4 regions of the Novosphingobium sp. HR1a genome follow, and region 1 is predicted to be linked to each of the others. Evidence: predicted binding sites of a transcription regulator. Region 1 holds the regulator's gene; each other region holds the start of a gene.

Region 1 (7,625 bases):
GCCGCCCACCATCGCGAAGACTGCCCCGCGCACGGCCCATGCCCGGTCAGCAACCATCACGCTGTCGGCCGGCCACCTGAGCACGCCGGTGCCTTGCAAGACCACGAAAATCCCTGCCGCCATCATCAGCAGGCCAAGGGTCGTCGCCAGAATTCTAACAAACATCATGATTGTGCGCCCCTTTCGAGGAGAGGCTGCACGCCGGATGCGGCCGGATTGTGGCGTGAATGCTCAAATGGATCGGTTTTGACGATGACGGCAAACAAAAAGGCCCCCGCTTTCGCGAGGGCCTTTGCTTCGGATATCCACGACTGCGCGCGGAATGAACCTTAGCGCTTGTCGAGCGGCACGTAGTCGCGCTGCGTCGGGCCGGTGTAGAGCTGGCGCGGGCGACCGATCTTCTGGCCGGGATCGGAGATCATTTCGTTCCACTGCGCGACCCAGCCCACGGTACGGGCGAGGGCGAAGAGCACGGTGAACATGGTGGTCGGGAAGCCGATCGCCGAAAGGATGATGCCCGAGTAAAAGTCCACGTTCGGGAACAGCTTCTTCTCCGCGAAGTAGGGATCGCTGAGCGCGATCTCTTCGAGGCGCAGCGCGGTCTCGAACAGCGGATCGGTGACGTTGAGGGCCTCGAACACTTCGCGCAGGGTCGACTGCATGACCGTCGCGCGCGGGTCGTAGTTCTTGTAGACGCGGTGACCGAAGCCCATCAGGCGGAACGGATCGCTCTTGTCCTTGGCGCGGTCGATGTAGTGCTGGATGCGATCGGGGGTGCCGATCTCCTTGAGCATGTTGAGCGCGGCTTCGTTCGCGCCGCCATGCGCAGGGCCCCACAGGCAGGCGATGCCCGCTGCGATGCACGCGAAGGGGTTCGCGCCCGACGAACCGGCAAGACGCACGGTCGAGGTCGAGGCGTTCTGCTCGTGATCGGCGTGGAGGATGAAGATGCGGTCCATCGCCTTTTCGACCGCCGGAACCACCTCGTACTCTTCCGCGGGCACGCCGAAGGTCATGCGCAGGAAGTTGCCGGTGTAGCTCAGCTTGTTGTCCGGGTAGAGGAACGGCTGGCCGACCGAATACTTGTAGGCCATCGCCGCGATCGTTGGCATCTTGGCGATCAGGCGGTGCGAGCTGATCTTGCGATGCTCGGGATCGGCGATGTCGGTCGAGTCGTGGTAGAATGCCGAAAGCGCGCCGACCACGCCGCACATGATCGCCATCGGGTGCGCGTCGCGGCGGAAACCGCGATAGAACGTCGCCAGCTGTTCATGCAGCATGGTGTGGCGCGTGATGGTGTTCTCGAACGTGGCAAGCTCGTCCTTGCTCGGCAGTTCACCATTCAGCAGCAGGTAGCTCGTTTCCATGAACGAGGAGTTCTCGGCCAGCTGGCCGATCGGATAGCCACGGTGCAGCAGAACGCCTTCGTCGCCGTCGATGTAGGTCAGCGCCGACTCGCAGCTCGCGGTCGAGGTAAAGCCCGGATCGAACGTGAACGCGCCCGTCTGGCCGTAGAGCTTGCGGATGTCGATGACGTCCGGACCCACGCTTCCCTTGAGAACGGGATAGTCGTGTTCCGCGCCGCCGACGCTCAGTTTAGCCTGATCACCCACCAATTATCTCCTTATGACTGCGACCCGGCGGGAACCTGAGCCTGCTCGCCGATGCGCGCGAGGCTCTCTTCCCGTCCGAGCAATACCAGTACGTCGAATATCCCCGGCGAGGTCGTCTGACCCGTCAGGGCTGCCCGCAAGGGTTGCGCGAGCTTGCCGAGACCCAGTCCCAGGTCTTCGGCCATTGCCTTCAGGTTGGCTTCCAATGCCTCGAGAGTCCAGTCGGCCTGGCCGGACAGGCGCTCATGGATCGCGGCGAGGCGCTCGCGCCCCTCGTCGGTCAGGAGCGCCAGCGCCTTCTCGCTCATGGCGAGCGGACGCTGGGCGAAGAGGAAGGCAGAGCCTTCTGCAAGTTCGTTGAGGTCCTTGGCACGGACCTTGAGCACGGGCATCGCGCGGACCAGCAGGTCGGCAGGCTCATCGCCGTCGACGCCATCGAGGCGCGCTTCGACGAGGCCCGCAAGCCGCACGTCGTCGGCCTCGCGCAGATAATGCCCGTTGAGATTCTGGAGCTTGGCAAGGTCGAAGCGCGAGGGGCTCTTGCCCACATCGACCATGTCGAACCATTCGATCGCCTGCTCGCGGCTGATGATTTCCTCATCGCCGTGGCCCCAGCCGAGGCGCAGCAGGTAGTTGAACACGGCCTCGGGCAGCAGGCCCATTTCGTCGCGATAGGCATCGACGCCCAGCGCGCCGTGGCGCTTGGACAGCTTGGCGCCGTCCGAGCCGTGGATCAGCGGCACGTGGCCGTAGACCGGCACGTCCCAGCCCATGCCGTTGATGACGACGAGCTGACGGAACGCATTGTTGAGGTGATCGTCGCCGCGCAGGACGTGCGTGACGCCCATGTCGTTGTCGTCCACCACCACGGCCAGCATGTAAGTCGGGGTGCCGTCGCCGCGCAGGATGACGAAGTCGTCGATTTCCTCGTTCTGCACGGTGACCGTGCCCTGCACGAGATCCTCGATCGTCGTCGAACCTTCACGCGGGGCCTTGACGCGCACCACCCAGGAACGGTCGGCCGGCCAGGTCGCGGGATCGGCATCGCGCCATTCGCTGTCGATGCGGAACGGGCGGCGTTCTTCCTGCGCCTTCTGGCGGCGCTCGGCGAGTTCTTCCTGGGTCAGGTAGCAGCGATAGGCGTGGCCGTTTTCCATCAGCTGCGCAGCGACTTCGGCATGACGGTCCGAGCGGGCGAACTGGAACACCGGCGCCTCGTCACCGTCGAGGCCCAGCCAGGACAAGCCGTCGAAGATCGCGTCGATCGCGGGTTCCGTCGAACGGGCGCGATCGGTATCCTCGATACGCAGCAGATACTTGCCGCCATGACGGCGCGCGAACAGCCAGTTGAACAGTGCCGTACGAGCGCCACCGATATGAAGGTAACCGGTCGGCGAAGGAGCAAAGCGCGTTACGACGGCCTTTTTGCCAGTCGCTTCGCCCGATGCACTACCGCTTGCCATCTACCCGACCTTCCTGTCCTATTGGCGGCAATGGGGACCCACGCCGCAACTTGTGAAATTCCGCCTCCGGAAAGCCCCGGAACCGCTGCATTGCAGCATGGGCCATGGACCGCCAAGGGCCTCTTGTCGAGGGTTTTGGCAGTCGTCGAGCGATTTCTTTCCGGGGCGGAATTCGAACGCGCACCATGGGTGACGGTGGCCTTCGCAACCGGCATAATTGCGTGGTTTTGGCTGCCTTCGGCACCTGCTTGGGCAGGCCTTTGCGGCGCTCTTGTTGCAATTTGTGCAATTTGTTATGCATCCTTTCCCTTGCGCGTGGTTTACCCGCATCTCGGTCGGGCGTTGTCGCTGTTGCCGCTGGTGGTGGTTGCCGGTTGCCTCGTCGTCTGGGCGCGTTCCGAACTGGTGGGACAACCCGCCATCGAGCGCCCGCTATCGGGAAATTTCAGCGCGCAGGTTCTGGCGATCGAATCGCAGCCGGCCTTGGGACGCGACAGGTTGCTGCTGGCCATGCGTGACCCCCTGAGCGGCTCCGGCCATGACGCTTCGCCCGGCAACGCGATCAAGGTCCGGCTCAACGTTCCCGGCAAGGGATCGACGACCGGGATCGCGGTGGGCGATCTGGTGGCTTTCCGGGCACGGTTGATGCCGCCGGCGCCGCCCATGCTGCCCGGCGCCTACAACTTTGCGCGCACGTCCTGGTTCACAGGCATCGCCGCGAGCGGTTCGGTCACAGGTGAGGTGAAGGTCGTCCGGAAAGGCAAGCGAAGCGAGTGGGGATTGCTGGATATCCGACAATCTTTGACGAACCATATTCGCGCCCGCATCGGGGACGAACGAGCGGGCATCGCCGCTGCATTCGTCACCGGCGATCGCGGCGGCATTACGGAGGCTGACGACCAGGCCATGCGCGACTCGGGGTTGGCGCATCTGCTCTCGATCAGCGGCCTGCATGTCAGCGCGATGGTCGGGGCGGTCTATCTACTGGTCATCCGGTTGCTGGCGCTGTTCCCGTGGGTGGCCCTGAGGGTGAGGCTGCCGGTCGTCGCGGCCGGTGCGGGGGCCGCTGCAGGCGTCGCTTACACTTTGCTTTCCGGGTCGGAAGTTCCGACCGTTCGGTCCTGCATCGGCTCCCTCCTGGTCCTGATCGCACTGGCTTTGGGGCGGGAGCCCTTGTCCCTGCGCATGCTTGCGGTGGCGGCGTTCTGCGTCCTGTTGCTCTGGCCGGAGGCGGTGATCGGGCCGAGCTTCCAACTGAGCTTCGGCGCGGTCCTGGCGCTGATCGCCGTCAGTACGGCCAAGCCCGTGCGGCACTTCCTTGGACCGCGCGACGAAGGGCTTGCCATGACCGGGCTTCGCCATCTTTCCCTCCTGCTGCTGACGGGCGTGGTCATCGACCTCGCGCTCATGCCGATCGGCCTGTATCATTTCCACCGCGCCGGAGTGTATGGAGCGCTGGCCAACGTGGCGGCAATTCCGCTGTCTACCTTTGTCGTGATGCCTTTGCTGGCTTGTGCATTGGTCCTCGATATCGCCGGGCTGGGCGGGCCGGTCTGGTGGCTCGCCGGAATCTCGATAGACCTGCTGGTCGGCCTGGCCCGCTGGTTCGCGTCGAGACCGGGCGCTGTGAACCTGCTTCCCGGTACAGACACCTGGGCATTCCTGCTTTTCGTCGCGGGAGGTCTGTGGATGGGCCTTTGGAGCGGCCGCATTCGCTGGGCCGGGCTACCGATCGCCTCGGTCGGTGTGTTCTTGCTGGCGACCGCACCGGCGGCGGACATGCTGGTGTCCGGAGATGGTCGCCATGTCGGGCTGGTCGAAGATGGCGGGAAACGGCTTTACCTGCTTCGAAACAGCGAAAGCGGCTACGCCCGGGACAATCTCATGGAATTCGCCGGGATCGAGGCAGACCCGGTCACGTTCGACAAGTTCCCGGGTGCCCGCTGCAACCGTGATTTCTGCGCCTTGCCGGTCAGACGCTCCGGCACCACGTGGCATGTGCTGGTTTCGCGGGGCCGCGATGCCGTCGCGGAACGGTCGCTCGCCGCTGCATGCGAACGCAGCGACATCGTCATATCGGATCGCTGGCTGCCGCGCAGTTGCAAGCCGCGCTGGTTCAAGGCCGATCGAGGATCGCTTGGGCAGACTGGCGGGCTGGCGGTATATCTGGGCAAGGCCCGTATCGATACGGTAGCCCAGACCCAAGGTGAACACGGCTGGTGGCGTCCCCGGCCTGTTCACCGTTACAGGAATGCTCCTGCGCCGCGCAAATCGCAGTAATTACCGGTTGCTGCTGCGCCAAGGCCTTCATGGCGCAGCGTGGCCGTGTCAGTTGTACCGTCGAAGCAGGCCGGCGAGCTTGCCTTGGACTTCCACTTCGTCCGCACCGTAAATCTGCGGTTCGTAAGCGGCATTTGCGGGATCCAACCGCACCATTCCCGCCTCGCGCCGAAGGTACTTGAGGGTGGCCTCTTCCCCGCGGATCAGGGCAACGACGATCTCGCCGTCGCGAGCGGCATTCGTGCGCTTCACGAGGGCGAAATCACCATCCAGAATGCCCGCCTCGATCATCGAGTCGCCGGAGACCTCGAGCGCGTAATGCTCGCCGGAGCCAAGCAGGGCGGCAGGGACAGGCAACATGGACTGTCCTTCGAGAGCCTCGATCGGCACACCTGCGGCAATACGCCCGTGCAGCGGGATCTCGATAACGTCGTTGGCGGCTTCGACGGAACGACGCGGCGTCTGCGGACGCGCCAATCCATCATTGCTGTTCGCTGCAGAAGGACGCAGGGCCTTGCTTCCCGTGTCATCGGCCTGGCGCAAGACTTCGAGCGCACGTGCACGGTTGGGAAGGCGGCGGATGAAGCCGCGTTCTTCCAGTGCGGAAATCAGTCGGTGAACACCGGACTTGGACTTGAGGTCGAGCGCCTCCTTCATCTCCTCGAAGCTGGGGGAGATGCCTGTCTCCTCAAGCCGGACCTGGATGAACCGGAGCAATTCGTGCTGCTTGCGCGTCAACATGTCGCTGCCTTCTCGTGACCTCCGAACCAGGCAAACCCTGATCGCGTTTGTTCTGGTAGTGAACATTGAGGGAACAATCAAGCAACCAATTGCCGATACTTCAGGCAATACCGCCGTTCTGGAGCAAGTATATCCGGACTTCTTCACCAGCCTGTGCCGGACCGGCCAGCGCCGACCGATCGACCAGCACGTTGCTTGCCGCCAGGGACGACAGGGCGCCGCTGTCCTGCAGCGGGCTTACCGTCACATTTTCTCCGTCCCACCAACCGCGCAGGAATTCCCGGCGACGGCCGCTTGGGTGCAGCGGCATGGCCAGCCGGGCTGTCAGCCGCATGGGCAAGGGGCGCGCAGCCCCCTGCATCGCGCGCAGGACGGGGAGCAGGAAATGGTAAGCGGTGACGTAGCTGGAGACCGGATTGCCCGGCAGGCCCAGCACGATCTGACGGCGTCCTGCCACGTCGCGGGTGGCGACTAGGATTGGTTTGCCGGGCTTGATCGCGACACGCCAGAAATCGATGCCCGCGCCCCAGCTTTCGAGTGCCGGACGAATGAGGTCGTGATCGCCGACCGAAGCGCCGCCGCTCGTTACGATGAGGTCGGCATCGGCGGATGCTTCGAAAGCGGAGGTTATTGCCTTGATCGTATCGGGCACCGGGCCGATCCGCCGCGCATCCACGCCCAGCGAACGCGCCATGGCCGTCAGCATCGCGCCGTTGCTGGCGGGAACCTGGTGCGGTGCACAGCGCTCCGGATCGGAGGCGAGTTCGTCGCCGCTGTCGATCACGGTCAGGCGCGGTGTGCGATGCACGGGAAGGTGCGTATGGCCGGCCGCGATCGCCAGCGCCATCTGCGCGGGCGCGATGTGCAGACCAGCGGGCAGGACTTCCACGCCCTGGGCAAAATCCATCCCGCAATGGCGGATGTGCTTGTGCGCCGGTGCGGGCGGCTCGCCCGAGAGTATAAGGTTCGCGCCCTCGCGTGTCAGGTCTTCCTGGATTATGACGGCCGCCGCGTCGGGCGGCAGCATCGCGCCCGTCGAAATTCGGACTGCCTCTCCTTGCGAGAGCGGGCCGACATAAGGATGCCCGGCGGCACTTTCACCGACGATCCTCCAGGGGCCGCGCATGTCGCCTGCCGTGACGGCGTAGCCGTCCATGGCTGACAGATTTGCGGAGGGCTGCGTGCGTCTGGCGTGCAGCGGTTCAGCCAGGAAACGGCCGAGCGCGCCTTCGATATCGACACGCTCTATCGACAGCGGGGTGACGAGCGCGAGGAGGCGAGCTTGTGCCTCCTCCAGAGAGAGCGGCGCGGAGCCGTTCATTCAGTCCATCCGTCCATCTTCCAATGGCCTGATTTACCGCCGATTTTCTCGACCAGGCGGATGTCTCCGATGACCATGCCCTTGTCGAGCGCTTTGGCCATGTCGTAAATTGTGACAAGTGCGATAGAAGCTGCTGTTATCGCTTCCATTTCTACCCCGGTGCGACCGGTCAGCGAAGCCTTCGCGATGACGCGGATAGCATTATCC
Region 2 (7,625 bases), on a different contig from region 1:
TCGGCCTCGAGCGCGGTGACTTGCGCAAGGCGTTCATGCGCGGCGGCGATCTGCGCGCGGCGGCGTATCGCGATGTCCTGTGCGCGGGCCTCTGTCAGCGCCGTACGCGCTGCGTCGCGCGCGGTTAGCGCCGTATCGAGAGCGCCGCGTGCCGTCTCGGCGCGGGTGTGCGCGGTGGCGAGACCCTCGGTCAGCCCTGCGAGTTGTTCGCGCGCCGCCGCCTGCCGCGCCTGCGCCGAAGCCTGCCGTTCGAGCGCGGCGACGTGGCGGGTGGACAAGTCCTCCAACCCGCCGAGCCGGGATGCCGCCGCGGCGCCTTCGGCCTTGCGGGTGGCGAGCTGCTGCGCCGCGCCGCGTGCGGTTTCGAGCCGGGCGAGGACATCGGCGCGCTCGGCGGCGTCGGGGTCGTCGTCCAGTTCGCGGCGCAGGGTCGCCAGCTGGCGGCGCGCGGCATCGAGATCGGCGAAGGCGGCTTCGAGCAATTCCTCGCGCCGCTGGGCTTCGGCCAGCGTTTCCACCGCCGCGCTTACGCGCTTCTGCGCGGCGAGCAGGCGCTGCGTCGGTGCGCCCGCCCGGCCGGTGAAATAGGCCGAATACTGGGTGTCGATGCGCGCGCGGATGCGCTCGAACGCGGGGCCGCCGACCAGCGCGCCCGCCTCGCCCTCCAGCGTCGCGCCGATCAGATCGCGCAGGGACGAGCCGGGGGCCTCCACCGAAAGCCCATCCGTCTGTGCCACCCACAACATGCCGAGCGCGCCGTGCAGATTTTTCGCAAAGTGGTCTTTCTGGAGCCCCGCCTCGAAGCCGAGCAGGTCTTGCAGCGCTTGTTCGGCAGCTTCGCCCTGCTGGCGTCCGGCGGGGCCTGACAGCTCCACTGAGGGGGCCTTGACGAACTTCTTGGTCAGCGACCACGCCGAACCGCCGACCTCGAAATCGAGCGCCACCTGCGGCCCAACATTGTCGCCGATGGGCTGGAACGAGCGGATCAGCTTCGTCGTCGAGCCGTGCTTGAGGAACAGCGCCGCGCGCACCGCTTCGAGCAGGGTGGACTTGCCCGTCTCGTTCGGCTCGATGACGATGTTGAGGCCCGGCGTCAGCCCGGCGATCTCGTGAGGTGCGCGGAACTTGCGGAAGTTTTCCAGCACGATGCGGCGGATCAGCAGGCTCATGCGGCGTCTCCCTGATCGCGGAGCGTTTCGACGAAGAGGCGTTCCAGTGCGCGGCGGGCGCGCGGCGCGTCGGGGCCGTCGGCCTCGATCTTCGCGCGAAGCAGGGCGCCGGCGCGGCCGATCATGCCTTCGCTGGAGAGCGCGGCGAGGTCTTCCTCGGTGGGCCGGGCCACCACGTCGGCGTCGCGCACGTCGAGATGGCGCAACCGGTGCGTCAGGTCGTCCTCGATGCGCGAGAGCATCGCCACGCGGTCGGTCAGCGGGACGATGCCGGAAAGCGTCAGGCGCAGCAGCGTGGCGGCAGGCTCGCAGGCGGCGAGGAGGTCTTCGGCCAGCGCCGCGAAGCCGATCGCGTCGGCCACCGGCCAGTCGCGCGACAGCCAGCGGAAGCGGCCGGTGGGCAGCGGCGTGACGCTCACCTTTCCGAGTTCCAGATCGACCAGCAGCGCTTGTCCGGGATCGTCGCGGCCGGGCTGGAAGCGGTCGGTCTCGGGCGTGCCGGAATACCAGGTGCGCGGATCGACCTGCAGCGTGCCGTGCCAGTCGCCCAGCGCCAGATAGTCGAGATTGGACAGCCGCGCGCGGTCGGGCGCGATGAGGTTCTTGGTGTCCCCCTGCGAGCCGAAGCCCCGGATCGAGCCATGCGCCAGCCCGATCCGCAGCCGCGCGCCGGGCGTTTCCATGCGGGCGAACGCCTCGGTCGGATCGTCGAGCGTGTGGCGGTGGAGCAGCGGCGCGGGCAGCAGCCACACGCCGTCCTCGATCTCATGCGGCGCGGGTTCGGACAGGACCGTCACATTCGCGCCGGCGCGCTTCCTCACGCGGTCCCACAAGCCGCCGTTACGGGCGAAATCGTGGTTGCCGGGGAGCAGCCACCAGCGGCAGGCGTGGGCTCCCATGCGGGAGACGGCCTGAACCACGGTGCGCTCGTCCGGCCCCTCGGTGTCGAACACGTCCCCGGCGACGAGGACATGGCCTGCGCCATGCTGCGCCGCCGCCTTGCCCAGCGTGTCGATGGCATCGAACCGCGCCTCGGTCAGCGCCGCGCGCGTCTCCGCATCGAAGCGGCCGAAGGGTTTGCCGAGCTGCCAGTCGGCGGTGTGGATGAAGCGCATGAGGTCCGGTGTCCGCTGGGGTTTAGGGGTGTCGTCTAGCGGGGCCTGTGCGCCGGGGCTACGACAGAAGCGGTCGAGGATGCTTTGGCCGGCCGCATTCCGATTACCTGCGCCGAAACCGGCCCGTCCTGTCCGCGCAGCCACCGGTCGATCGCGGCGAAGACGTCGGCGGGGTCATTGCCCAGCATGAGCGCCCTGATGATCGCCGAGCGGTGCCGGGTCATGTCCGGGCTGTAAGACTTGCCGTGATCGCGCCAATGGGCAGCCATCACGTTCTTCGCCTCCTCCTCGCTGCGGCGCTGGAGGTGCTCACCGGTGTCGGCGTCGATCCCCAGCCCGGCGAGGAACCGTGGGTCCACCGACGACCAGTCAAACGCGCGCGCGTGAGCCTGCCGCACGAACACGTCGGGCAGCGGGTTTTCGCCCTTCTTATTGACGACGAGGGTTGTCAGGTCGGGATACCGGTACGCCTGCGTATGACCGCGCAGCACTTCGAGGCGGCGGCCCATGCTCGTCGCGATTTGGGCGTGGATCGGGTGTTCCTGCCCAGTCAGCAGCTGGCGGGCGTCGAGGACCAGGTTCTCGAAAGTGATCGTCCGCGCTGCCTGTGCCCCGGCGACGGCGACGAGGACGGGATAGACCGCTCCGGCGATCGCGTGGTCTATCGGCGTGGAGTTGCGGCCGTCGGTCGGCGGAATGTCGTGCGGCATGGAGGCTCCTTGGCAGTTGCGGGATCGGTATCGGGGCACAGTGTGACAGTTCCGGTCGCGGCAGCTGTGACGTCGCTGTGGCGCTCCTGGATGCCGTTGTGTGCTGTTAAGTGCCGCCGCGTCGATCCGGGGAAATTACGGTTTTCCAGAAGGTTTACGCGATCTGGAAATTCCATGTGACAAAGCCGGGGCAAGCAGGCTCTTCCCGGGCCGCCTCAGCTCAGCCTTCGCACCGGGTGAGTGAAAGCGGCGGGCGGCTTCGGAAGCCTGGTGTCTCCCTCGGGAAACGTCTGCCTTCAAATGGCGTGTCGCAAGCCAGTGGGCCATCTGGGCAAACCCCGGATCGGGCGTCTTCAGGTTGATTCGCCGCGGGACAGGGCGATCAGTTGCGCGGTGCCGTTGGTGCGGGTCTTGGTGATGATCGCGGCGCGGTGGTCGTCCACCGTGCGGTCGGAGATGCCGAGCATCGGTCCCATCTCCTTGTTGGTGTAACCCTGCGCCATGGGGGCCAGCATTTCGCGCTCGCGCCGATGAGCAGGGCGGAGACAGCGGCGATGACGCGGGGACCATACCAGCTTTTGCGCTGCCCGGCCCAGCGGGTCGACCGCCATAGGATTGTCCCGAATCTCAAACGCGCGATGATTTTCCTGCCCTGGGACGTAAGGCAAAGATTGTCTCGCAGCTTACATCCGGGAAAATTCCAGGACAGAGGATATAGCGTGTCGGGAGGCCGGCGCTTTCACCTGGATTCGTCCTTCGGTTTGTGTGGTTGTTGGCGAATGCCGGTCAGGACGCGCGCGAAACAGGCGAGAACGGCTTCAGGATCGTGATCGCGCTCCAGCTTGCGCAGGCGGAAGTGGACGTGGGCCATCGTCTGGTAATACGAAGTGAAGGCTGGATTCAGCACCGCGCCGACCGCCGCGCTCACCAGCGGCATCGACTTGGCTACGGCTTCGGCGGTAACGGTTGGCAGCAGACGCGGGACGACGACACGCAGCATCGCTTCAAGCGTCTTGCCGCGCAGCGCCAGCCTTGCGCCGAACAGGCCGGTGTCGACGTCGTCGTCCTCGCTCAGCGGGCCGCCGAAGCCGAACACACCGATGCATTGCAGACGGACGGCCTCGTTACCGATGTCCTCGCCATAGCCGATCGCGATCTCCTGGATCGAGCGCAGTATGAGCGTGGTCGTCATGCCAAGATCCAGCGCCAGCGTCGTCAGGCCGCCGACGCCGCCGATGGCGCCGCTGACCGACGATGCGACTTGATGCCAGCGGTCTCCCGCGCATTTGGCAAGCACGGTGTTGAGGTAGCTACGCGATTCCGGCTCGGCCTGCGTTCCGCTGGCAGCGGCCTAGGACGTGCGCAGGGCAATGTCGGTCGCCTGCGCGACGGCGGCCTGCCAGCCTTCCGGCACTTTGCTGAGCGCGCTTTCGATCTTGTTGCCCAGCATGTTCGACAGCTTCACCACCGGCCCACTCGCCTCGCGATAGTTTTTCGCAATGGCGCGAAGTTCCGCGACCTCCTCGTCGTTGAACGCTGCGCAGGAATTTCCCAGAGTCATCGTCATCGAACCTCGAACTTGAACTGCATCGTTCGCCGCATCCAGTTTGTTCCCATACGCATTCCTTTATTGCCGCTTCCAAACCAACAGTCCGGGGCGGCTTAGGATTTGCGAAGCCCGCAGGTATGCGTCGTGTGCACAGGCTTGTCCCCATGTCGCAATCCGCTCGTCCATCAAACCGGTTGACCGTACCGGCCCCCAAGTGAGAACATAAAAGGAACATTTCTGAGTCTTTCAAAGAATCACCATGTCCTTAGTTTCATCGCTTACGCATCCGGGCATCGATGCCCTCCGCACGCTGGCGACCCCGCTGGCTGATCATCGGACCATGCCTTTTGGTATGGATGCTCTGGATGGCCGCCTCGGATCCGGTGGCCTGCGCGCCGGCGCCCTGCATGAAGCGACCGCGCTGACCTGCTCGCTGGTCGATGATGCCGCGGCTACGCTGTTCCTTGCCGGCATCGCCGCGCGCGAAGCCCGCTGCTCCGCCGCACCGGTCCTGTGGGTCAGCTGCCGCAATGACCTGTACGCACCGGGCCTGGAACAGGCGGGCCTGGCTTCCGCAGACGTCATCCACGCGCAGCCGCGCGACGATGCGGCGCTACTCGCCGTGGTCGAGGATGCGTTACGCGATGGAACGCCGGCGGCCGTCGTCGCTGAAGCCAGCAAGGTTTCGATGGTTGCCACCCGCCGCCTGCAGCTTGCGGCTGCCGAGGCCGACATTCCGGTGCTCCTGCTGCGGCGTCACCGCGGGCGGGATCGTGACCCGTTTGCCGACCCTTCGGCGGCCTGGACGCGCTGGCGCATATCCAGTGCGCCCTCCGAGCGGCTCGGCGTCGCCGGCGTCGGACGCCCGCGCTGGCTGGTCGAACTCGCACGCCAGCGCGGCGGCGAGGGCTTTTCCCTGATCGTGGAGGGATGCGATGCGACGGGTCGTCTCGCTGTTCCTGCCGTTCCTGGCCATCGAACGGCTGAGACGGCAGGACCGGTTCGCCGCGCCGCGGCCTGAGCCGCGCGCACTCCAGCTTCCCGTCGACGACAATCCCGGTGCCTGCTCGGTCCCTCGCGGGGGCGGATGGCGACCGGGTGCGCGCTGGGCTCGCGAGCGGCAGAACGCAGGAGGGCAGGGCGCCGTCAGGGGCGAGGACCGCACACGCCTGGATGTCGAGCGCGAGATCGCGGCGCTGCCGCTGCACGCCAAGCCGCCGATGCGCGAACTGGGACGGCGCTCCGAGACGGCAGAGCATCCGTTCAAGCGGACGGTCTCTTCAGTGGTATCGCAAGAGGCGGGCGATGCACCGCAGGTCATGGCTGCCCCGCTGGCGCTCATCGGCAAGGTCGGCCGCCGCGACGAGATCGTTGCGGCTTGTCCGGCGGCAAGAGCGCTGGGCATCCATGTCGGCATGGCGGCAACGCACGCTCGTGCGCTCGTTTCCGATCTCGATTTCCGCGTGGCGGAGCCTGAGGCCGACGCGGCGCTGCTCGACCACCTCGCGCTGCTGGGCATTCGCCGCTGGTCGCCGATCGTCGCGGTCGCGCCGCCTGACGGGGTCTGGCTGGACCTGACGGGCGCCGCGCATCTTCATGGCGGGGAGGAACGCTTCTGCCAGCGTCTCCACGCCTTCTGTCGCCGAGCCGGTTTCACGGCGCGCATCGCGATCGCCGAGACCCCGGGCGCCGCGCACGCGCTGGCCCGCTACGGCCGCGAGGATATTGGGATCATCCCGCACGGCGGCGTGCTGAAAGCCCTGTCGCCGCTACCGGTCGCGGCGCTGCGCCTCGAAAGCGGCGCTCTCGTCGCCGCGCGCAAGTTCGGCTTCGAGACGATTGCCGACCTGCTGCCCGTCGCGCGCGGGCCCCTGGCACGCAGGCTGGGTCTCGCCGCCATCGATCGGCTCGATCAGGCGCTCGGCGGGAAGGCCGAGCCGATCACGCCGCGTGAGGATATCGTCACCCCGGCGGTCGAGCGTCGTTTGCTCGAACCGATCGGCACGGCCGAAGCGATTGCTCAGGTCATGCACGACCTGCTGAGGGATCTGGCAGAGGTGCTGCAGCGCAAAGGCCTGGGCGCGCGCTCACTGCGCTTTTGCGCCTTACGGATCGACGGCGGCGAGCAGGTGGTGACGATCGGCACTTCCCGGCCGAGCCGTGAGGTGGCGCACCTGCTGCGCCTCCTGAAGCTCAGAATCGAGCGCATCGATCCTGGCATGGGTCTTGAACAGTTCAGGCTGTTGGCGCCGCATACCGAGCCGCTCGATGCCGAGAACCTGGGGGCGATCCTCGCTGGGGAAAGTACGGTGCGCGATCCGGCGCGCCTGGTCGACGTCGTGGCAGGCAGGATCGGACAGGGCGCGGTTTTCCGCATTGCGCCGGTCGAGAGCCATGTGCCCGAACGTGCCGTGAGGCCGACCAGCCCGATCGCGACAGCCGGCTCCTGGCCGGCGTGGCAGCGGCCGGTGCGGTTGTTCGCGCGGCCCGAGCCCTTGTCGCGCGTCATCGCACTGCTGCCCGATCAGCCTCCGCGCCGTTTCGAATGGCGCGGACGGTCCTACACGGTCGTGGCCGGCGACGGGCCCGAGCGCATCCATGGCGAGTGGTGGCGGCGCAACGGTGAAGTCTGGGCCGTGCGCGACTACTACCGGGTCGAGGACGAGGGGGGCGGGCGCTACTGGGTGTTCCGCCGCGGCGACGGCGTTGCCGGCGAGACCGGCGATCTCTCGTGGTGGATGCACGGGGTCTTCGCATGACCGCCTACGTCGAACTTCAGGTGCTGACGCACTTCTCGTTTCTGCGCGGCGCCTCGAGCCCGGACGAGCTGTTCTCGGTCGCGGCGAAGCTCGGGTATTCCGCCATCGGCATTGCCGACCTTGGCAGTGTCGCCGGGGTGGTCCGCGCCTGGGAGGCGGAGAAGGCCACCGGGGTACGCCTTATCGCCGGCACCCGGGTCGATCTGTCCTGCGGTCGCCGTCTGCTGCTCTATCCGACTGACCGGCAAGCCTGGTCGCGGATCACGCGCCTCCTCACCATCGGCAAACGCCGGGCTGGGAAGGGGGCGTGCCTGCTGCACTGG
Region 3 (7,625 bases), on a different contig from region 1:
AAAGGAGCCACGGCCATGTCGCAGCCATTTTCGCGTTTCTTGCACCCCTTCGACGTTGCGCGCCACCCGAGCCTTGAGCCGGAGGTCAAACGCGCCATCCTCGCCTCCTGGGCATCCGACCACTCTGCGGTAAAGAACCAGCCCTCGATGCGAAAGCCTCCCGGCGCCAGGCAAGCCGTTTCGATCGATGAGGTGTTCGCCGCCATGCGATCACTTGACGAACCACGAAATGATAATCGGTCGCTTCAATGAGCGATCGCGGATTCATCGCTCAGCTGGAGGGCTACGGTCTCACCACCGCCGAGATCCATTACTACCGGCCCGATGCGCCGTCGCTTCTCCAGCTGTTCGTATGGCAGGAATACGATCTTGCGCCTGATTTCCCCATCTTGTTCGATTTCCTGGGTCACTGGCGGCTTGAAGTCGAGGCCGCGCTCCATTCGGTAAGGATCGCCCATGGCCGACTGGTCGGACCCACCGAATGGCGTGCGGTCGATCGCATCATCCCACTGCAATGACGAACGGTCTTGGCGAGCGCTGGCGCGGGCGGGGCGGACGGACGGTCCGCCTCGTCCTCGCCTTCGACGACATCATGGAATTCGCGCTCGCTCTGCTGTCGGTGCCACCCGATGAGCTGGAAGCGCTGGGCTGGAGTTTTGCCGACCGCAAGCGACTCCTCGATCATTTCCTAAAATCGGGCAAGGCAGCGCAGCGCGTACCTCGGGATGAGTTGGGGCAAAGCCTGATCACGCTGCGGCTGCCGCAGCGGGACCTCGCACCGCTTCAGCGCTTCGCCCGCCGCGAAATGCCCAAGGCCGCTTCCAACGCCGCCATGCTCGATCGAGTTCTTCGGGTGCTCGACGAGACCGCATAGCGGCGGATTCAACTGGCCAGGAACGGCGCGGCCGCGAGACCGTCGAAGACGAACTGGACAGCGAGGCCGGCGAGAAGCACGCCGGAAATGCGGCCGACGACGTCGGCACCGGTGCTGCCGAGCAGCAGGACAAGGCGGTCGGCCGCGAGCATCGCGAGCCAGGTCGACAGCATACAAACCATGATCATCGCGAGCACGCTGCCGCCCTCGATCCAGTTCTCGGTGCGGCCCATGACGAGCACGGCGGCCGAAAGGCTTCCGGGGCCCGCGATCAAGGGAAACGCCAGCGGGAAGACCGCGATATCGCCGGGCTCTTCGGCTTCCCGGCGCTCGCCTTCGCTGATGGATGAGAGTCCAGGACTTGAGAAGGTGAGCGACAAGGCCTGCAGAAACAGCAGCACGCCGCCAGCCACCCGAAATGCGGGCAGCGAGATATGCAGGAGCGAAAGAACGACGCCGCCCGCAACAGCGAACAGCAGCAGCACGCCAGCGGCGATCGTGACCGAGCGCGAGGCGAGACTGATCCGCTCGCTGCGGTGAATTCCGGCCGTCAGGCCGGCGAAGACCACCGCCGTCTCGATCGGACCGATGGTGACGAGCAGGGTGATAAAGGAGGAAAGGATGCTGGGTGATATGTGCATGGGTCAAGCAACGGAAAACTAGTAAAGGGAGCGGCGCCCACGCCGCTCCCTTATGACTCAGGTGGCTTTGAATTAGCGGCCGGGATGGTCGACGGAGGCTGCGTCATGTGCGGCGCATTGCGTCCGTTCGGTTCGGGTGCGAGGCAGTTGCCGGCCGCGCTGCGTGGCAGTCACCCGAGCTGTTAGACACGGCCTTCGGTGGCTGCCCCGAGCCAAGCGAGGTGACCTGAAGGTTGCGGCCGCAGGTGCTTCCGCCGTTGATCGTCGAGACGAAGCTGTAGCTGACGGTCCCAGGAGGCAGGCTGCGCAACGCCGTCAGGTCGATCTTCCCGTCATCGGCCATTGCCGGGAGCGGCATGGCGCGAGCCTGACGCATCATCAGGTCGCTCTGCCGGTCCATGTCGGCCGCGATGCGATCGAACAGAGCTAATGAGACCGGCTCGAATGGATCGAGCCAGGTGATTGGTGCAACGCTCCCGGCAGGCGTGACCGTCACCTTGGGCGCGACATCTCCCTCATATTCTATGCGCGCGACCGTACCGACCGGCAGGCCGACCTTCATAACATGGTTGCCATGGCTCGCCGCCAGCGCGGTACCGATGGCGGCGACCGCCGCCACGCCGACCAGGACGGCTGTACGAATTTTTCGCATCAATCGTCTCCTCTGATCATGGGTGAATGTGAAAATGCCATCATCCCGACGCCAACCGCGCTTCCCGAGCCCAAGGCGTTTTCAAGCGCGGCCGGATAGCGGCCGCAGCACCGTGCGTGCGGACCTGTTGGCCAGTAGCACACCACCGGCGTCGGTTCCGCTGGCAGGCGACTGGGAAGCGGATGCTGGCGACCCGGCGCGCCATGGAGCGAGAAGTCCAATCCATGGCGCCGGCAGTAGTTCGCTGCGGTCTCTGCGTCTAAAAAACGCAGCTCGATCGTCTCGAGCGGATCGCCGCCGCCGGTCCATCCGGTCAGGGGATCGGCAACGGGCCGCCAGCGCGGCGCGAACCGCACCCGCCATTGTCCACGCCCGCCGAGCCCGCCCTGATTGGTCGCGCGCGGCACCGGCTCGATCACCGCTCGCGCATCTGGTGGTAGCGCGCTCGACGCGCCTAGTCCGGGGTGGTTATCGTTGGCGGATGGCCCGGAACCGAAGTTCCGGGCCAGATCGTCAGGCCGCCTTGCCATTGACCGGGATGCGGCGGACATTTTCGTTCGCCGCCTCCGTTTTTGGCAGGGTGACCGTCAGCACGCCGTTCCGGAAAGTTGCGGCGGCGTGGTCGCGTTCGATGCCCTGGGGCAGTCCGATACGGCGTTCAAAGCGGCCGTAGTTGCGCTCGGTATAGCCACGATCCTTGTCTTCGACCTCGGACCGCTTCTCACCACGAAGCGTCAACGCTCCGTCTTCGACGGTGATTTCGACGTCCTTCTCGTCGAGACCCGGCAGTTCGGCCGTGACGCGGATTTCCTTGTCAGTCTCGCCGAGCTCGACATGCGGCCAGCCAGCAGCGCGGTCGAACCCGGTTAATGCGGGCACGCCGAAGCCGCGGAGGGTATCGTCGAACAGCCGGTTCATCTCGCGGTGGAGCGAGAGCAAAGAGTGGGTATTAGTGTCGCGGTCGCGCTCGGCGCTGACCGGGACAGGAAGCCGGTTTTCCTGCCGGCTCGAGGGAATGAGATCACGAAAAGCCATGATGGTCATCTCCTTTTCTGGCTGGAAGGGTGAAGGCCTGCCGGCCCGCCGGGGGCGGTGCCGGCAAACCTTTTAATCATGGATCAGGCCGCTTCGCGGGCCTCATCCCTTGGCGCTTCGATCTGATCCTGGGCAGCCTTGCCGCCGCTGATCTCGATTCTGCGCGGCTTCATTGCCTCGGGCACGACTCGCTTGAGCGCGATGCTCAGTAGGCCGTTCTCGAAACGGGCGTCCCCGGCTTCCACGAAGTCGGCAAGCTGAAAGCGCCGCTCGAACGCGCGTGTGGCAATGCCGCGATGCAGATATTCGCCCTGCCCGTTGTCGTCGGCTCGCTTGCCGGTGACGGTGAGCAGGTTCTGTTGGGCCACCACCTCGATATCCTCAGGGTGGAAGCCAGCCACCGCCAGCGTTACGCGGTAGCTGTCATCGCTTTCTCTCAGAATGTCGAAGGGCGGATAGCCGTCATCTTCGCGGGTGCCGGCTTCGAGCAGATTGAACAGCCGATCGAAGCCCACGGTTGAGCGCCGATAAGGTGCAAAGTCAAAAGCAGTGGTTCTCATTTCCAAATCCTCCTATTGAGCAATTCGGGCATGAGACGTGCCGGAGAGAGCCGGCACTCTCAATGTCCACCAGACCCGGTTTTCAGCGTCCGGCGAGAAAAAGTTAAGAAGAGAGGATGGGGTTTCAAGAGATTTTTTTGGGCAGGTCCGGCTCCTCCCCCCGTCTGCCGTGCGGCGATCCAGCGCTGGCTTCGGTCCATTGAAATCCTCACCTCCAGATCAAGAAATCTCGTGCTTACCGGGCCCTTCTGACGGTTGGTGGCCTTGCTGTCTTAGCCCTGATCGCCCCCCAGGATTGCGCCATTGAGAAAGGTCTCAATCAAGGCCTCGGCTTCGCAGGCATTTTGAACTTGCGCGCTGGTCAGCCTCAGGCTGTCAGCGCATCCTTCAGTATCGACAAGAGCGGAGAGTTTACTGGCAGGGATCGGACGATCACGAGAGGTCCGCTTCGGCACCAACGCACAAGCGCCAAGAAGGATGGCTAATCGACCACGACACGAACAGGCTGACAGGCGTCGATGGCATCCGCCTATATTTATAATGTCCTTGACGCCCACTGCCGCGCCTCACATGTGGCCAGCCACCACGTTTTTTTTGAAATGGCCACTGGCAAGTTCGCTAACGAGGGAACGTGAGGCATTCGACGATGTATGATCCCAAATTCGACGCCGGTTTGTGGCTTTCCTCGGTGGTGGACAATTCCGGCGACGCCATCCTCAGCAAAACGCTCGACGGCGTCATCACCAGCTGGAATGCGGGAGCCGAAAAGCTGTTCGGATTCACCGCCGCGGAGGCGATCGGCCAGCCCATTACGCTCATCATCCCCGAGGACCGGCTCCAGGAGGAAGCCGACATCATTGGCAAACTGCGGGCAGGCGAACGCATTGATCGCCTCGAAACGGTGCGCCGGCGCAGTGATGGTGAACTTGTCTATATTGAGGTTACCATCTCGCCGGTGCGCAACGCCGCGGGCGAGATCATGGGTGCGTCGAAGATCGCGCGTGATATCGGCGAGCGCCTTCGTCATGCTGAGAATCAGCGAATCCTTGTTTGCGAGATGCATCACCGCATCAAGAACCTGCTTTCGATCGTGCAAGGGTTGGTCAGAGTTGGCCGCCGAAGGGCCGACGATGTCGATCACTTTGCTGACGACCTGAGCAGTCGGATCACCGCGCTAGGCGCTGCGCAGCAACTTGTACTCGGCCTTCCTGGCGAGGAGCGACCCAGTGCGGCGCTAAGCGAGGTCATCGGCGCGGTACTGGAGCCCTATCGAAACGGGGCTCAGATCACCGTCGCGCAGTGCGACACCCCCGTCGGCGCTAACGCCTCGACGTCACTAGCGCTGCTTCTGCATGAACTCGCCACCAACGCCGTCAAATATGGCGCTCTTTCCCATTCCGACGGCCAACTCACGGTCGATATCACCGTGGCGAATGCAACCATTACTATCGCCTGGCGCGAATACGGTGGCAGTGATGACAATGGCGATCAGGGCTTCGGGACCGAGCTTATGTGCGCGGCTCTGCGTGGACTCGGCGGGACGATCGAAAAAGCGTGGCATGGCGGCGAGCGGGTCGTGACCATATGCCTCGCCCGCGACCAGCTCGCTCACTGACCAACGAATTGTTTGCGGTCAGTCGAGACCGAGGCTCGCCTTGATCATGTCGATGCGGTTTGCCGCTTCGGCCTTGCTCAGGTCGGCAGGCGGCGGCGCTTGGCCTGCTTCCTCGCACAGCGTGGTCAAATAGGAGCCTTGCGCCCCCGTCATCGGGTCGTCGCCGGACACCCAGTCTTCGGGATTCTTTTCGGTGTTCGAGCCGGGATGCTCGTCGAGCTTGGGATTGTGCAGCTGTTCGGTCATGGCAATCTCATGTTCCCATATTGTTCTTTTTAAGAACGGCGTCATGAACCGCCGGTTCCCGTGGCGGCATCTGCGACGAAGCGAGGGCGCAAAGTTGCCGGTTGTTCGTTCTCGCAAAATTCGGGGATTAGTGTTCAGGAGAGTAGCAATGCCGCAGGGCGACAAGTCGAGCTTCACGGACAAGCAGAAGCGCAAGGCCGAACATATCGAGGAAGGCTATGAGGAACGCGGTGTCGGCAAGAAGGAAGCCGAACGCCGTGCGTGGGCGACGGTGAACAAGAAATCAGGTGGCGGAAACAAGTCCGGATCGGGGCGAGGCAAGCCCGAGAACCACAGCGCGTCACGCAAGGGCGGTCGCCAAAGCGGATCGTCCCAAAGCCATGAGAAACGGTCAGCCGCCGCAAAGAAAGGCTGGGAAACGCGCCGCAAGCAATCGCGTGGTTAGACTTTCGCGATCGCCTTAATCGTCAGCCTTCAGACCGGCATACCAGTCGGCATAGGGACCGGTGTGCGCCATCTGGCGGTTGAGATCGGGGGCACCGTCGCTCCACCAAACCGGGCCGCGCTCGCCTAGCGCGCGTTTCACCTGATCGACAGCGCCGTGGGCCGCATCCTCGGCCGCCATATCCCCATCCCTTCTGGCCTTCGCGACCGCGCGCCGGGCTGCCATCAGTTGCCGAACCATCTGCTCGCGCTCGTTGGGGTCGAGTGATGGATCGGAGGTGCGCCAAAGCCGTCCGCGCACGACGAAATAGCGTCCGTCAGGCGTGACGGGATGATGCCCGGCCTTGGCAGGCGATGATCGTTCGTTCGCCATGCTCACTTTCACGACTCCTCTCGCGAAACCCTCTCCGCGCCGAAGGCGTTCCTCAACCGGACAGGAGCGACGGTGGTGACCGCGGAGTCTTTCAAACCCAACCTGAGAATGGTCTTAGCGTCCAGCCTGTCGAGGTTGCGCCGATCTGCGTGCTGTTGATACTAGTTTTTTTGAAGCCACAAGGGGCCCTGGCGTTGCCGGACGCCCATTTTCCGGGGCAGGTAGCGCTCCTTTTCGCATTCGCTTACGAGTAGGAGGACGAGAGTGTCTCAGGCCGAAGATGAAAAGTGGATGCGCAAGGCCATCGAGATTGCACGGTCCAAAGGATCCAATCCCTCTACGTCTCCCTTGGGCTGCGTGATTGTTCTGAATGGCAAGATCATTGCCGGCGAGCGCAACCAGACCAAGGAACTGCCCGACGCTACGGCGCACGCAGAGATGATGGCGATCAGGCGAGGATGCGAAGACACCGGTGAAATGGAGCTGCGCGGTGCAACGCTTTACTCGACGCTTCAACCATGCGGGATGTGTACGATGGCCTCGATCTGGTCGAAGGTCGGCAGGGTTGTCTATGGCGCAGGGCGTGACGATGTGCATGCAATGTATTTCGAGGCCAAGCATGTAGATACATTGGCGTTCATCGCTGATGCCTATCGCGATGACATCGTGATTGAAGGCGGGTGCCTGCGGGAAGAATGCGCTGCCCTTTATTACCCGCCCGACGCCGATGTGCCGCTAGAGGAGCAAGGCAACCTATGACGCAGATCAATGTGAATACGGCGAGCGCTGACGAGCTCGATGCGATACCCCGGCTCAAGGGCCATGGTTTTGAGATCGTGCGCTACCGTGAAGATCGCGGCGCGTTCACCGCGCTGCGTCAGTTGGAAGAAGTTCCGGGAATGGCCGGGAATGCCGATGGGCTGGAAGATGCCCTGACGATCTGATCCACCTTGACAGATACAAAGACGCCGCCCCGTGAGGGGCGGCGTCCTGTAGCTCAATAGAGACTTATTCCTTGGCGCCGGTGCCCGGCTCGGTCGTCTTGGGCGCCTTGCCGTCTTCGACGCGACCTTCGTTGCGCAGATCGCGGCCTTCCTGGGCCTTCTTCTTTGCTTCGGGGGTGTCGCCGTGTTCGTTCATCTCTTCCTTGACGAAACCGGCAGCTTCCTTGGCTTTGCCTTCAAT
Region 4 (7,303 bases), on a different contig from region 1:
CGAACAGATCGCGAGCAAGTTCGAGACCTTCGGCATCCTCAAACAGCAGAGGTGCCTTGATACCGCTGCGGCCTATCCTGTCGTCATGCGGCTTTCGCACATTCCCCGGACACCAGAGGAGGTGGACGAGATCTTCGACAGCGCGAATGTCGTGGTCACGACCATGCAGATCGCAGGGCGCGCCGAAGCTGAGGTCCAGGAAAGGATGGCTGGGCGGGCCTCGGCGCTGTTCATTGACGAAGCCCATCATATCGGCGCGCCGACATGGGCACGCTTTCGCGGCCTGTTCGTCGAACATGATCCGCCCTTGCCGATCGTTCAGTTCACCGCCACGCCGTTCCGTGAGGATGGTCGCCGTGTCGATGGCGAGTTCATCTACACCTACCCGCTCAAGAAGGCGCAGGCGGAGGGCTACTTCAAACCAATCCGCTTTGAAGCGGTCTTTGGTCTCGACCAGGCAGATGCCGACGCAGCTATTGCCGAGAAGCTCGGCGAAGTTCTTCAGGCCGATCTTGACCAGGGGCTCAATCACCTCGCGATGGCGCGCTGCTCGACGATCAATCGGGCCAAAGAACTGCACCAGATCTACAGTGCGATGTACCCCGAGTTTCGGCCAGTCATCGTTCACAGCCAGCAATCGACAAGGGACCGCCGCGACAATCTCGCTGCGCTCCGGCGTTTCGACAGCAGGATCATCGTCTGCGTCGACATGCTGGGCGAAGGATTTGACCTGCCCGAACTCAAGATCGCTGCGCTGCACGATCCGCACAAGAGCATTGCGGTGACAATCCAGTTCGTGGGCCGCTTTACCCGGCAGGATCCGCGATTGGGCGACGCCACCGTGATCGCCAACACCGGCGTGGACGACATCGACCGGTCGCTGGCAAAGCTGTACGCGGAGGACGCTGACTGGAATGCGCTGGTTGAAGCGCTAAGCACTGCCAAAATCGATCGACAAGTTCGCCGCGCCGAGATGTTCAAAGGGTTTGTCGGCGACCTCAGTGACATTCCCTTGCAGACACTCGAACCCAAGATGAATGCTGTCGTCTATCGTACGTCATGCGATTCCTGGGAGCCGCTACGCGCCGAGGACCTTTACAACGCCGGCGTCTATCTCGGCATGAAGGTCAATCCGCACCAGCGCGTCGCCATCTTCGTCACGCGTTCGGAGGAACTGGCCGGTTGGACGACCGCCCAACACGCAATCAATGTGGTCTGGGATCTGCATATGATGCACTGGGATCCTGTGAAGGGGCTGCTCTATATCAGCAGTTCGTCAAAGGGCCCGTACGATAGACTGGCCAAGGCTGTCTGTGGTGAGACGACGCGGCGTGTCGAGGGCGAGGAAGTATTCCGCAGTCTTCATGGCTTCAACCGCCTGATCCTTCGGAACCTCGGCCTGACGCACCATCAGGGGCGCGGCGTCCGCTATTCCATGTACATGGGCGTCGACGTCGCCGATGGGCTCGACAACGCCAAATCGCAGTCCAGGATCAAGAACAATGTCTTTGCAACTGGCTTTCTGGGCGGAGTGCCGACCTCCCGCGGCTGCTCTGCGAAGGGCAAGTTCTGGTCCATTGCGCCTGTTCGCGACCTCACCGACTGGGTCGAATGGTGCGCGGACATTGGCCAGGCCGTAAACGACCCAGGGATCACGACCGACGGGGTTTTCAAGAGCGCGATGCGTCCCCGCCAGATCAGTGCCCGGCCGGACGTTCCTCCGGTGGCGATCCACTGGCCGGAATCGCTGCTGACCCAGATCGAGGATCGGATCGAAATCAGCTTTGACGACGAGCCCGTCCTGTTCACTGAATGCGACATCGAGCTGCTCGACCACGAACGGACCGGGCCACTTAGGTTTGCCGTGCGCAGCGAGGCGCACACCGCGGAATTCGAGATTGTGTTCAGCGAGGGCGGCGCCCGCTATCCGCAAAAGTCCGGTCCGAAAACCAGCATCAAGGTCGGGGGCAAGGTCAAGTCATTGTCCGAATCCTTCGGCGACGATTCTCCCCAAATCGACTTTGGTGATGGTTCGCTTCTGATCTACAGTCATCTCTACTCCTTGCCGGACGGTGTTTCCGTCGAGCCCTATCCTGCGGACCAGATCGAGGCCTGGGATTGGTCCAAGATCAACATTCGTGCCGAAGCGCAGGGCTTGGAAAAGCGGGCGGACTCCGTCCAACGGCACGTAATCGACACGTTGCTCGCCGATTGCGACGCCTACGATCTTGTGTTCGACGATGACGGCGCAGGTGAGATCGCCGACGTGGTTTCGCTGCGCGTTACCGAAGGCCTGGTCCAGGTCACACTCTTCCACTGCAAGTATTCCAGTGCCGATCAGCCCGGCGCTCGGGTCAAGGATCTCTACGAAGTCTGTGGCCAGGCGCAGAAGTCCGCACGCTGGCGGGATCGTCCCAATCGCATGTTTACCCATATGCTCAAACGCGAGAAGCTGCGCCTCGATAAGGGGCAAAGCACACGCTTCGAACTCGGAACGCCAGCGTTCCTCAAAAAGCTCAAGGCGAGTTGGCAGGACTATCGCTACGAGTTCGACGTGCGCATCGTTCAGCCCGGTCTTTCGCGGAGCGCCATCTCCGAAGAGGGGCTGCATCTTGTCGCCGGCGTAGAGACCTATCTGCTGGAAACCAGGGGCATGCGCTTGCGCGTAATCGGTAGCGATTAAGTTGAACCCTTGGACTAGCGACTGAGGCGTACGCTCCGCTCGATCTCAATCGGGCGAGTGGTCAATAGTCGTATTCATTGTCGCCAAGTAGGCTAGAATTTTGTCATACGTCTTGCGCCTCGGCCGACGCCCTTCGCGAAGATCCTGAACAAACCGTGGGTCGCCGACGGCCTGCCTACCAAACATGCTGGCCTTCGTACCGCTTCGCGCCAAATAGCCCTCAATCTGGTCCAGGAGCTCCATCGCCTTCGACTCGCTTTCCGCTTGCGTTCTTGTTATGTTCTTATTAGGAAGGCTTCCTAGAGTCTAGGATCGAATTTCCTAGACGGATGCGATAGGACCCGCAGCGATGGAAGATGCACGCAAAGCCCTGGACGATCTGATCCAGCAACGAGGCTGTAATTACACCTCGATCTCCCGCCTTCTTGGACGCAATGCGGCCTACATCCAGCAATACATCCGTCGCGGCAGTCCCCGGCAGCTGGACGAGCAGGACCGCTCCGTGCTCGCCCGCTTTTTCGGAGTAGACGAGAAGATCCTCGGCGCGCCCGAGCGGCGTTCCGGCCCGGTCGTCGAACTGGTCCATGTTCCGGTTCTCGATGTCGAAGCCTCGGCAGGGCACGGCGCTTTGGCCGAGATGGAATCCAAATGCGCCCAGTTCGGGTTCGACGAGAAGTGGCTGCGCCGCCTGACCGCAAGCAAGGCGACGAGCCTTTCGATCATCGCCGTGCACGGAGATTCGATGGAGCCAACGCTGCATGACGGCGATGAAGTCATGGTCGATCTCAATGATGGGCAGTCGCGGCTGCGCGACGGGATCTATGTGCTGCGCATGGACGACATGCTCAGCGTCAAGCGGGTCGCAATCGAGCCGCAAGGCAAGCGGGTCTCGGTGCTCAGCGACAATCCGGCCTATCCCAGTTGGCGCGGACTGGAGAAGCGGACGATCAATATTGTCGGCCGCGTGCTTTGGTTCGGCCGCGCGCTTCGCTAGGTAGCTCGCCAATGCTTGCCCTACTCGCTGCCTCGATCGTCGCTGCCGGCCAGACCTTTACCTGCACACCCACGCATGTCTGGGATGGCGATGGGCCCATATGGTGCGCCGAAGGCCCCCATGTCCGCATCGCCGGGATTGCAGCGCGCGAAATGGACGGGACATGCCGGACCAACCAGCCGTGTCCCGACGCGTCGGCTATCGAAGCGCGCGACGCGCTCGTCGATCTCCTTGGCGGCCCTAGCGGGACCATCTCGACAGGGCACGTCGTAGTTCGCGGACCGAGATTGACGTGCCGGTCGGAAGGTTCGGCAGGCGGCAACCGGACGGCTGCCTGGTGCCGACTGCCGAGCGGAGCCGATCTCTCCTGTTCGATGATCCAGACACGCACGGTGCTGCGTTGGGATCGCTACTGGAAAGGGCCTGCATGCCGCTAAGCCCGGAGATCAATCTGACAGGCCGTCTTGCCGAAGGCCCCTTCGGACTAGAACTCCATTCGGGAGGCGGCGTGTGGGAACTCGACACCGGGCGTGGAGCACGCCGGTTGCTCGGATGCGAAGTGGAAGTCTGCGGACGGCGCGCCGGGTTCAACGAGCTCATCTGCGATCAGATCTGGCCAGCAGGACAACCCCGCCCTCCTCGCTCCAAATTCAATATTGAACTGCTCCTCGCCAGCAGTGTCGTGGGCTATGGTTTGATCGCGTTCTTCCTCGGCCTTGTTGGACGTCTCGGCTGATGCTGAGCGATTGGGAACTCTGGGCTTGTGCCAACCAGGTCCTGAAGACCCACGGTGAAAATGCACCGCTTCATGTTGCCGAGCAGATCGGCGTGCTCGCACTGGCACGGGACGAGGCGGGCATCGCCACTTGGAAAGCCATCGCCCAACGCGTGGCAGAGCTGATGGGCAAGGATGGCCCGAACCAGCTTCAATAGACCAGAACGGCCTCAGCCAAGTTTCAACAACGGTTAGCCTATCGGCGATAGATCGCCCGGAAAGAGAGTGGGCTGAGTGCTCCTGCCTGCATTCGTCCCACCTTCAATCTCCAAGCCCTGCATCCTTTCGACCAGATGGCGCGCGAGATCGAGACGAGCATTGCGCTGGGTTCGCGGATCGTCAGCGCCGAGCCCGACAAGCGTTGCTTCAGACGCAACCGCAAGCGCGACTTCGATATGCGTGAACAGGATTGCATCGGCGATTCGGGACATAGTTGCCATGAGAACAAAAACAGAACTAACAGTCAACCGGTACCATATGCACCCATGCGGATAGGCGCTGTGTCAGATCCCGATTTCGAAGGGCTTGGTGATCGAGCGATCGAGTTCGGGCGGCTTGCGAGCCGGTTCTTGCGAACGATCGGGCACCTTGTCCTTCGCCAGCCCGGATGCAGCCGCATCCCGCAGCTGATTGACCGTTTCGAGCGCCGAGCGTTTCATTCCCGGATTGCGCTCAACAGCTGCTTCGAGCTTGCCCGCATTGTCGACAAACAGGGTCAGACCATCGCGCAGGCGGGTTATCGTCACGAGGAATGTCTGCTGGTTGGCAAGATTGCGTTCGCGGCTGTCCATGACGGCAATCCCGCGGTCGGAGGTCAGGCCCTGCGCCATGTGCGCGTTGAGCGCGTAAGCGAGATCAAGACGCTCGAGCATGGGGTCGCCCAGCCCCAGCCGGTGTTCGGCGCCAAGGGAGGTTTTCACCGTAACACCCTTCCCATCAACCTCCACGATGCGCGCCTGATCGGCGTTGAGCAGGCCGCGCTTGTGATCGGTCGCCGTCCAGCGAATGCGGTCGCCATCGTGGATCTCGAGTGGGCGAACCTCAAACAGGCGCAGTGGATCCTGCTCACCTTGCGGTCGCATTTGGCCCGGCCGGAATTCAAAGCGCTTGCCCCGCTCGTTCTGCAGCATCACGCGTTCGCGGGTCGGATCGGTTTCGACCACTTCATAGCGGCCCTTCTGCAGCCCCTGCCCCCTTTGCCGGCGGTCGACTTCGAGCACCATGCCGGCCGCATAGCTGCGCGCATAGCGCATTTCCTCACGCGTCAGGTTGATGCGCGACAGGACATTCAGCCGCAAAGAACCCGGTCCCAATTCTCCATTGGCCTTGAGCCCGGTCTGAACGGCGTCATTCACCTGTCCGCGCAAATTGCGACCCGACGCATAGATCGCGGTCACCTCACGCTCAGCAGGCGAAAGCGATAGCCAGGCCGCCGCGGCGTCGACGGCAGCTGTATTACCTGAAGCGACGATTTGCGGACCGAGATGCCGCAAGGCCTCGTCGATATGTCCGCCCTGCGCTGCATATTGGGCATCGCGCAGCGCCTTATCGCGGGCACGGAGATTGGTGTTCATGGTGGCCGTTTCGACGCCTGCCTTCTGCATGACGTCGAAGGGTTTGCCGGCATCGACAGCGCCCAATTGCTTCCTGTCCCCAATGCTGGCGAAGCGGTCGAGCTGGAGCAGATTGGCGAGACGCACGAGCCTTTCCTTGTCGGCATTGCCGACCATCGAGGCTTCGTCGAGCAGCACCGTGGTGCCGCGCAAAGACGCGCGAGCCTCGCCAAGCCTCGCCTGGTCTGCTCCTTCCAGAAGGTCCCGATGTTGGCGCAAGAAGCGCGCGACCGTCATCGACGGAATGCCGGTGTCACGTTCAAGCATCTGCACGAGCGTGTTCTGGACTGCGAGCCCGAGCACGGACCTGCCTTCCTCGCGCAAGATGTCGGCAACGGGTTTGAGGACGGTACTCTTGCCGGCGCCAGCTACGCCTTGAATAGCGACAATCCGGTTATGCGAAGCAAGAAGCAGGCGCCCTGCCCCCTCCTGCCCAGTGTTCAAGGTCAGGCCATATTTGAGCTGAGATAGCGCCTGTAGCCGCCCTCCAGCCACATCAGCTTCGACCACCGCAGTCCCATGTCCCCGGCCACCTTCGACGGCCGCAATGATGCGCTGCTCGAGCCCGATTGCATCGCGGGTTGTGACAAGATTGCGATCTGCACCCTTGCCTTTTTGCAGGTGGCCCTGGCGCAGCAATTGGTCGACGCGGTGTTCGATATCGGCAAGAGTTGTGGGCAACGCGAAGCCTAGCGCTGAGCGATATATCTCGGTCCGCGAGAAGGCCGCCTCGCGCTCGCCCAAGTGCCTGATCGCCGATGCGACCGCATGAACGGCCGCGATCTGCTCGGGCGTCCGGCGCCCCATGTCGCGAGGCACAAGCGGGTCGCCCTGACGTAGTCCCAGATGCTCCGCAAAGGTCGCAGCCAAAAGGCGCGCGCGCTGGCCGATCGATCGTACTGAATTTCCAATTCCGGAGACGGAGCCAATGTCGGTGGCGGCCCGTGCATTGGCCTGTGAAATGACAAGCCTCGGATCAAAGCCCAACTGTGCTGCTGCCTCGCGCCATTGGTTCACGAGAGCCTGGCGGTCTGCCACCGGCCCTTTGTCCGCCCGGGTCATCAGATTGGCCGCATTGCGCGCCGCGATGCCCTTGCCTTCCATCGTCGAAAGCTTGTCGAGGATCTCGGCACGGCGCGAACTGAAGGCATCACGAACGGGTTTGGGAACGCCCACCGCTTCGAAATTGCCATGCTTGCCGTATTCCCCAACCTGGTAGCCGAGCTTTTCTACGGCCA

What was found. Region 1 encodes LexA, which represses DNA repair genes until DNA is damaged. Its sites were predicted from a motif close to GTTCCNCNCTTGTTCT; they were not measured.
Region 2: HWN72_RS27155 (ImuA family protein) is a predicted target of LexA. The motif match lies at 4,761-4,776, and genes of this name have one in related genera.
Region 3: HWN72_RS28360 (DUF3072 domain-containing protein) is a predicted target of LexA. The motif match lies at 5,635-5,650, and genes of this name have one in related genera.
Region 4: HWN72_RS10025 (S24 family peptidase) is a predicted target of LexA. The motif match lies at 2,947-2,962, and genes of this name have one in related genera.

What each region holds. Positions count from the first base shown of each region.
Region 1 is NZ_JABXWS010000033.1:91,768-99,392, forward strand. Features, by position in the region: gene HWN72_RS06675 (hypothetical protein) at 1-168, opposite strand, end outside; gene HWN72_RS06680 (citrate synthase) at 330-1,613, opposite strand; gene gltX (glutamate--tRNA ligase) at 1,625-3,076, opposite strand; gene HWN72_RS06690 (ComEC/Rec2 family competence protein) at 3,107-5,356, shown strand; gene lexA (transcriptional repressor LexA) at 5,405-6,097, opposite strand; gene HWN72_RS06700 (molybdopterin molybdotransferase MoeA) at 6,198-7,418, opposite strand; gene moaC (cyclic pyranopterin monophosphate synthase MoaC) at 7,415-7,625, opposite strand, start outside.
Region 2 is NZ_JABXWS010000102.1:137,980-145,604, reverse strand. Features, by position in the region: gene HWN72_RS27185 (AAA family ATPase) at 1-1,169, opposite strand, end outside; gene HWN72_RS27180 (DNA repair exonuclease) at 1,166-2,284, opposite strand; gene HWN72_RS27175 (hypothetical protein) at 2,320-2,994, opposite strand; gene HWN72_RS31685 (LuxR C-terminal-related transcriptional regulator) at 3,348-3,605, opposite strand; gene HWN72_RS27165 (EcsC family protein) at 3,734-4,291, opposite strand; gene HWN72_RS27160 (hypothetical protein) at 4,346-4,561, opposite strand; gene HWN72_RS27155 (ImuA family protein) at 4,884-5,564, shown strand; gene HWN72_RS27150 (DNA polymerase Y family protein) at 5,479-7,302, shown strand; gene HWN72_RS27145 (error-prone DNA polymerase) at 7,299-7,625, shown strand, end outside.
Region 3 is NZ_JABXWS010000110.1:18,599-26,223, forward strand. Features, by position in the region: gene HWN72_RS28315 (hypothetical protein) at 16-252, shown strand; gene HWN72_RS28320 (usg protein) at 249-518, shown strand; gene HWN72_RS28325 (hypothetical protein) at 515-874, shown strand; gene HWN72_RS28330 (MarC family protein) at 883-1,515, opposite strand; gene HWN72_RS28335 (hypothetical protein) at 1,619-2,167, opposite strand; gene HWN72_RS28340 (NADH dehydrogenase ubiquinone Fe-S protein 4) at 2,167-2,586, opposite strand; gene HWN72_RS28345 (Hsp20/alpha crystallin family protein) at 2,681-3,202, opposite strand; gene HWN72_RS28350 (Hsp20 family protein) at 3,286-3,762, opposite strand; gene HWN72_RS28355 (PAS domain S-box protein) at 4,409-5,377, shown strand; gene HWN72_RS28360 (DUF3072 domain-containing protein) at 5,396-5,623, opposite strand; gene HWN72_RS28365 (plasmid stabilization protein) at 5,772-6,068, shown strand; gene HWN72_RS31395 (hypothetical protein) at 6,084-6,440, opposite strand; gene HWN72_RS28375 (nucleoside deaminase) at 6,705-7,199, shown strand; gene HWN72_RS28380 (helix-hairpin-helix domain-containing protein) at 7,196-7,384, shown strand; gene HWN72_RS28385 (hypothetical protein) at 7,449-7,625, opposite strand, start outside.
Region 4 is NZ_JABXWS010000043.1:36-7,338, forward strand. Features, by position in the region: partial or broken gene HWN72_RS10020 (DEAD/DEAH box helicase) at 1-2,683, shown strand, start outside; gene HWN72_RS10025 (S24 family peptidase) at 3,033-3,677, shown strand; gene HWN72_RS31050 (thermonuclease family protein) at 3,689-4,114, shown strand; gene HWN72_RS10030 (DUF5818 domain-containing protein) at 4,105-4,413, shown strand; gene HWN72_RS10035 (DUF6961 family protein) at 4,413-4,610, shown strand; gene HWN72_RS10040 (hypothetical protein) at 4,644-4,892, opposite strand; gene mobF (MobF family relaxase) at 4,956-7,303, opposite strand, start outside.